Regions from separate parts of the Streptomyces sp. NPDC050617 genome, predicted to be linked through region 1. Evidence: riboswitches for the same ligand, from Rfam matches in the RefSeq annotation. Region 1 holds a riboswitch; the other holds the start of a gene.
The links. Region 1 has a riboswitch for glycine ahead of gcvP (aminomethyl-transferring glycine dehydrogenase). Riboswitches for the same ligand answer to the same signal wherever they lie in the genome.

Region 1 (3,398 bases):
CGCCGCGTCCAGGTCCTCGATCCGCTCGGTGTCCGCGTCGACGCCGAAGGCCGCCCACACGGCGGCCAGCTGGGCGCGGCCGGTGGTCTCGTCGCAGGCGAGCGAGAGGGTGTCGGCGTCGACGAGGCGCAGGTTGACGCCGTTCTCACGGGCGGCGGCGGCCACGTCGGCGGCGCGGCCGGGCACGCGCGCGGTGAGGGTGTCGAAGTACGCGCCGTGCACGACCTCGACGCCGCCGGCCCGCAGCCCCTCGGCCAGCACGGCGGCGTAGCGGTGCGTACGGCGGGCGATGGCGGCCAGGCCGTCGGGGCCGTGGTAGACGGCGTACATGCCGGCCATGACCGCGAGCAGCACCTGTGCGGTGCAGATGTTGCTGGTGGCCTTCTCACGGCGGATGTGCTGCTCGCGCGTCTGGAGGGCCAGGCGGTACGCCTTGTCGCCGTCCGCGTCCACGGAGACGCCGACGAGGCGGCCGGGGAGGCTGCGGGCGAACTTCTCGCGTACGGCCATGAACCCGGCGTGCGGGCCGCCGAAGCCCATCGGCACGCCGAACCGCTGGGTGGTGCCGACAGCGATGTCGGCGCCGAGCTCGCCGGGCGAGGTGAGCAGGGTGAGGGCCAGCAGGTCGGCGGCGACGGTGACGATCGCGCCGAGCTCGTGCGCCCGCTCGATGACGGGGCGGGGGTCGCGCACGGCGCCGGACGCGCCGGGGTACTGCACCAGCACGCCGAAGACGCCCCGGTCGGCGACCTCCTGCGGGATGCCGTCGGAGAGGTCGGCGACGACGACCTCGACCCCGGTGGGTTCGGCGCGGGTCCGTATGACGGCGATGGTCTGCGGCAGCGCGTCGGCGTCGACGAGGAAGACGCCGTCCTTGACCTTGCCGACGCGGCGGGCCAGCGACATGGCCTCGGCGGCCGCGGTGCCCTCGTCGAGCAGCGAGGCGCCGGAGGTGGGCAGCCCCGTCAGGTCGGCGACGACGGTCTGGAAGTTGAGCAGCGCCTCCAGCCGGCCCTGCGAGATCTCCGGCTGGTAGGGCGTGTACGCCGTGTACCAGGCGGGGTTCTCCATGACATTGCGCAGGATGACGGGCGGCGTGAACGTGCCGTAGTAGCCGAGCCCGATCATCGGGGACAGCACCTGGTTGCGGTCCGCGAGGGTGCGCAGCTCGGCGAGGACGTCGGCCTCGCTGCGGGCGCCGGGCAGCCGGAGCGCCTCGGCGCTCTTGATCACATCGGGCACGGCGGCCGCGGTGAGCTCGTCGAGCGAGCCGAATCCGACCTGGGCGAGCATCTTGGCCTGCGCGCCGCTGTCCGGTCCGATATGGCGGTCCTCGAACGGCGTGCCGCGCTCAAGGTCGGCAAGGGGGATGCGGTTGTCGTTCATCTGCGGGGGCCTCCTGGTCGTCGCGACCTTCGAGGGGCACCGTGGTGCGGGTACCCGGACGGCCTCCCCCTCTGTCATCTCAACCTGAGAGCTTCACCGGGCCGCCTGGGGCGAACCGGCTTTCACCGTCGGTGAGGAGGGGCTTCGGCGCTGTACCGGTGCGTGGCCCGCCCTGCTTTCCAGAGTGACCTCGTCCGTGCGGTACGTGTGCCTGAGAGATTCCGGGGAGGATTTGCTCCTTCGGCGCCTCCGACGAAGCCTTCGGAGGACTCTCCCGCACGGGGTCTGCAGCCGCCTGCCAGCCTACCAGCGCGATCTGCGGCGGATCCCTCAAGTGGCCAGCTGGCGAAATGTGGCTTTTCGTAGGTCTCGGGCAGTAGTTGCGATCTCTCGGGACCCCTTGGAGGACCTCTTGCAGACCGACATCGATCCACGCGGACTCATCGGCCGCAAGGCGTTCGACCGCAACGGCACGAAGATCGGCACGGTCGACGAGGTGTACCTCGACGACGCCACCGGGGAGCCCGAGTGGGCCGCCGTGCGCACCGGCCTGTTCAGCCGGGACGCGTTCGTGCCGCTGGAGCCGAGCGACCTCGTCGCGGACACGCTGCGCGTCCCGTACGACCGGGCGCTGATCAAGGACGCGCCGGACTTCGGCGTCGGCCGCCACCTCTCCCCGGAGCAGGAGCTCCAGCTGTACCACCACTACGGACTGGACGCCTCCGCCCCGGGCAGGGCCCCCGCGCCCGTCGCGGACTCCCCCGCTCCGGCGGGCCCGGACGCCTCCCCGGCCCCGGATTTCGGCCGGATCTCGGGCCCTGACGGCTGACCGCCGGCGGGCCGCACCAGCGGGAGCGGCTCCCCCGGTACGAGCGCGGGGTCGTCGACGGCGAAGGTCCGCACCCGGCCCGGCGGGGACCAGGGCGTCTCGAACCGCACGGTGACCCGCCCGACCCCGCTGCCCTGCACCCAGCCGTCCCCGAACTCGGCGTGGCGTACGTCCAGGCCGGGCAGCCAGCGGCGCGGCGGGGCCGCCGCCTGCTCCTCCCCGCCCGTCCCGCCCTCGGCGGCCTCCGGCGCCCCGGCCGCCTCGGCGGTCCGGGCGGCCTCTTCCCGCTCCTCCCGCTCCTGCTCCGAGCGCGCGGTGGCGGCCTGGGCGAACAGGTCCTCCTGGGTGTAGTCGGCGAGCCCGGTGACGCCCACGCCCAGCAGCCGCACGCCCGCCGTGGTGTCCACGCCCTCCAGCAGCCGCCCGGCCGCCTCCCGGACGACCCCCGGATCGTCGGTGGGCCCGCGCAGCGTCTCGGAGCGGGTCAGCGTCGAGAAGTCGTAGCGCCGCACCTTGATCACCACGGTCCGGCCGGACCGCCCGGCGGCCCGCAGCCGCTGGACGCAGCGCTCGGCGAGGCGCATGAGCTCCAGCTGCACCCGGGTCCGGTCGGTCACGTCCTCCTGGAAGGTGTCCTCCACCGACACGGACTTCGCGTCCCGCTCGGCGACGACCGGCCGGTCGTCGTGGCCGGTGGCCAGCGCGTACAGCCCCGCGCCGTGCGCCCTGCCCAGCAGCCGCACCAGCTCCGCCTCCCCGGCCTCGGCGGTCTCGGCGACCGTGCCGATCCCGGCCCGGCGCAGCGTCTCGGCCGTCGCCGGCCCGACGCCGGGGATCGTCCGCACCGGCATGGGCCCCAGCAGCTCCAGCTCCGTCCCCGGCTCGATCAGGACCAGCCCGTCCGGCTTGGCCGCCTCGGACGCGATCTTGGCGAGCATCTTGGACCCCGCCAGCCCCACCGACCCGCTGAGCCCCGTCGCCGCCTGGATGTCGCGCCGCAGCCGCTCGCCCACGGCCCGTATGTCCGCCGAGCCGGCCGCGGGCGGCAGCGCGTCCCCCGCTTCCAGGTCCACGAACGCCTCGTCGAGGCTGAGCGGCTCCACGAGCGGCGACAGCTCGCCGAGCAGCCCCATGACCCGTTCACTCACTTGGCGGTACAGCGTGAACCGAGGCGTCAGGTAGG
Region 2 (3,398 bases), on a different contig from region 1:
ACGGGCGTACGGTCGTCCTAGCCCGCGAAGGCGGTGTACTCGTCGGCGGACAGCAGCTCCGCCGGCTCGTCCGTGATCTTCACCTTGAACAGCCAGCCGCCCTCGAAGGGGGCGGAGTTCACCAGCGACGGGTCGTCCACGACGTCCTGGTTGGCCTCGACGACCTCACCCGTCACGGGGGCGTACAGGTCGCTGACCGACTTCGTCGACTCCAGCTCACCGCAGGTCTCGCCCGCCGTGACGGTGTCGCCTATCGCGGGGAGCTGGGCGAAGACCACATCGCCGAGCGAGTTGGCCGCGAACTCGGTGATGCCGACCGTCGCGACGCCGTCCTCGGCGGTCGACAGCCACTCGTGCTCCTTGGTGTAACGCAGCTGCTGGGGGTTGCTCATGACTAGATTCTCCTGGATACGCGTGAATGCTCGTGCAACGGGTCTTGACTGGTGAGACGGGGCGGGCAAGGACCGGACGTGCGGGACGGCTCCCGCCCGAGCCCGCATCCCCCGGGAAACGGCGGCGGCTCCCGCGGAAGGGCGGCGCCGACGCCTGGGGATCCGGTGGTCAGCGCCGGCGCTTGTAGAAGGGCAGCGCGACCACCTCGTACGGCTCGTGGCTGCCGCGGATGTCCACGCCCACCCCGGCCGTACCGGGCTCGGCGTGCGCCGCGTCCACGTACGCCATGGCGATCGGCTTGCCGAGGGTGGGGGAGGGGGCCCCGGAGGTCACCTCGCCGATCACCGAGCCGTCGCCCGCCACCACCGAGAACCCGGCGCGCGGCACCCGCCGCCCCTCCGCGACCAGCCCGACCAGCTTCCGCGGCGGCGCCGCCTCCGCCTTCTCCGCCGCCTCGGCCAGCGCTGCCCGGCCCACGAAGTCGCCCGCCTTCTCGAACTTCACGACCCGGCCCAGGCCCGCGTCGAACGGCGTTGTGCCCTTCGTCAGCTCGTGCCCGTACAGCGGCATGCCCGCCTCCAGGCGCAGCGTGTCCCGGCAGGACAGCCCCGCCGGCACGAGCCCGACGCCCGCGCCCGCCTCGGTCAGCGCCTGCCACAGCCGCTCCGCGTCGGACGGGTCGACGAACAGCTCGAAGCCGTCCTCGCCGGTGTAGCCGGTACGGGCGATCAGCGCGGACACGCCCGCGACCGTGCCCGGCAACCCCGCGTAGTACTTCAGCCCGTCCAGGTCCGCGTCGGTGAGCGACTTCAGGATGCCCGCGGACTCCGGGCCCTGCACGGCCAGCAGCGCGTAGGCGTCGCGGTCGTCCCGTACGGTCACGTCGAAGCCGGCGGCGCGCTCGGTCAGCGCGTCCAGCACCACCTGGGCGTTGGAGGCGTTGGCGACGACCATGAACTCCTGCTCGCCGAGGCGGTAGACGATCAGGTCGTCGAGGATGCCGCCCCCGGCGTCGCAGATCATGGTGTAGCGGGCGCGGCCCACGGCGACCTTGCCGATGTTGCCGACGAGCGCGTAGTCGAGGGCGTCGGCGGCCTGCGGGCCGGTCAGCGTGATCTCGCCCATGTGGGAGAGGTCGAAGAGGCCGGCGCGGCCGCGGACGGCGAGGTGCTCGTCGCGCTCGCTCGCGTAGCGCAGCGGCATGTCCCAGCCCGCGAAGTCGGTCATGGTCGCGCCGAGGGCGCGATGGGTCGCGTCGAGCGCGGTACGGCGCGGAGAAGACGAATCGGTCATGGTTCAGGCTCCCGGCTGACGGTGGCGAGTTCTTGGAAGAAGCACACGAAGAACGCGCCTCCCCATCTGTCATCGGAACCTGAGAGGTTCACCGGGAGGCCCGGACGGGCCCCTCGGCTTGCACCTTGGGTGGGGCCGCCGGTGGAACGGCGGCCCGCTTTTCAGATCTGCCTCGCCCGCGCGGTACGGGGCCTGAGAGATTCAAGGGAGGAACTTGCTCCTTCGGCGCCCAGCGCACGGAGCGTGACCGGGACTCTCCCGCGCGGACTACGAGCGGCCGATATGCAGTTTGCGGGCACATCATCGCATGGCACGGTCCGCTGTAAACCCCCGGACGTGCGGTCAATCGTTTTGATCCGCCCTTGAAGCGCATTACCTTTTCTTGACACTCTTCGGGTAGCCCGCAGTGACCGGACCGGGGAGGACGATCACCGTGCACGCGCAGCGTACGTATCCGAGGCCGGCGTTGCCCGGCCCCTCACCGCGGCTCAGGCCCCCGGCCGCGGTGGCGGACCTGCGGGGCACGGCCGCCGCGCACGACCTCAGATTTCCCGTCGGCGACCTGCTCGTCGTCTCCGGCCTGCCGGGCAGCGGCAAGTCCACCCTCATCCGGCGGGCGGTGCCGGGACTGGACGCCCGCGGCGGCATCGTCTGGCGCGTCGACTCGCAGGACGCCCGCGACCGCTGGGCGCACCGCGTCCCGGCGTACGTGCCGTACGGGCTCTACCGCCCGCTCGTCCGCCTCTCCCACTACACGGGACTGCGGCGCGCGCTCCGCTCCGGCTCCAGCGTGGTCGTGCACGACTGCGGCACGCTCGCCTGGGTCCGCCACTGGCTGGCGCGCGACGCGCGGCGACGGGGCGTCGCGCTGCGGCTGCTCCTCCTGGACGTGCCGGCGGCGGACGCCGTGGCCGGGCAGGCCCGGCGAGGGCGGCGGGTCTCCGCCTACGCCTTCGCGCGCCACCGCCGGGCGGTGGCGCGCCTCGTCTCGGCCCTGGAAGCCGGCCGCCTGCCCGCCGGCACGGCCTCGGCGGTCCTCCTGGACCGGCCCGCCGCGGACGCGTTACGCACGATCCGCTTCGGGCGGGCGGTGGAAGGGGTGGTGGAAGGCGTGGTGGAAGTCGTGGTGGAAGGGGTGCCGAGGCCGGGCGCCGGGGGCCTGTGACCGGCCGTCGGCATCGGCGGGGCGCCACGGCGCGGGTGTCGATCGCCCTTGGCCCCGGTGACCCGCCGCGACGGGTTACGGCGCCGGGTGCCCGTAAAAGACTGTCTGGTCGGTTCAGGCGTCGCGCACTACGACGGCAGGCCGGGGGTCTTCGGCGCCGCCGGGAGCTTCGGGAGGCCGGGGAGGTCCGGGGCGGGGAGGCCGCCGCCGAGGAGGGTGCTCGTCACGACGTTCACCGTGGCGGTCAGCGTGGTCTTGAGCGCCGTCGCGACCTCGGCCGGGCTGCCGTCCGTCGTGGCCTTCAGCAGCGCGTTGACCTTGGCCTGGAGGTCGGTCACGGCCTTCGTGACCAGCTCCGGCTTCGGAGCGGCCTGCGACGGCGCGCCCTGCTGACCGGCCTTCGGCGCGACCTTCGGCGCGGCGGGCGTCTCCGGCGCCTTGGCGTTCGTCGGGTCGACGGGCGGGGCGGACGCCTCCGGCGCCTTCGGAAGCTCTGATGTCTGTTGCTTCTGCGTCTTCTGCGTCTGCTGTGTCTTGGGTGTCTTGG

Region 2: linked by a shared signal. The riboswitch ahead of gcvT (glycine cleavage system aminomethyltransferase GcvT) and the one ahead of gcvP (aminomethyl-transferring glycine dehydrogenase) in region 1 are both predicted to bind glycine.

Annotation. Positions count from the first base shown of each region.
Region 1 covers NZ_JBFAIS010000008.1:285,771-289,168, forward strand. Annotated here, with positions in the region: gene gcvP (aminomethyl-transferring glycine dehydrogenase) at 1-1,386, opposite strand, end outside; glycine riboswitch at 1,576-1,673, opposite strand; gene AB0I49_RS14210 (PRC-barrel domain-containing protein) at 1,799-2,215, shown strand; partial or broken gene AB0I49_RS14215 (DNA polymerase IV) at 2,227-3,398, opposite strand, start outside.
Region 2 covers NZ_JBFAIS010000018.1:41,765-45,162, forward strand. Annotated here, with positions in the region: gene gcvH (glycine cleavage system protein GcvH) at 18-392, opposite strand; gene gcvT (glycine cleavage system aminomethyltransferase GcvT) at 562-1,686, opposite strand; glycine riboswitch at 1,858-1,957, opposite strand; gene AB0I49_RS23375 (AAA family ATPase) at 2,192-2,851, shown strand; gene AB0I49_RS23380 (hypothetical protein) at 2,980-3,398, opposite strand, start outside.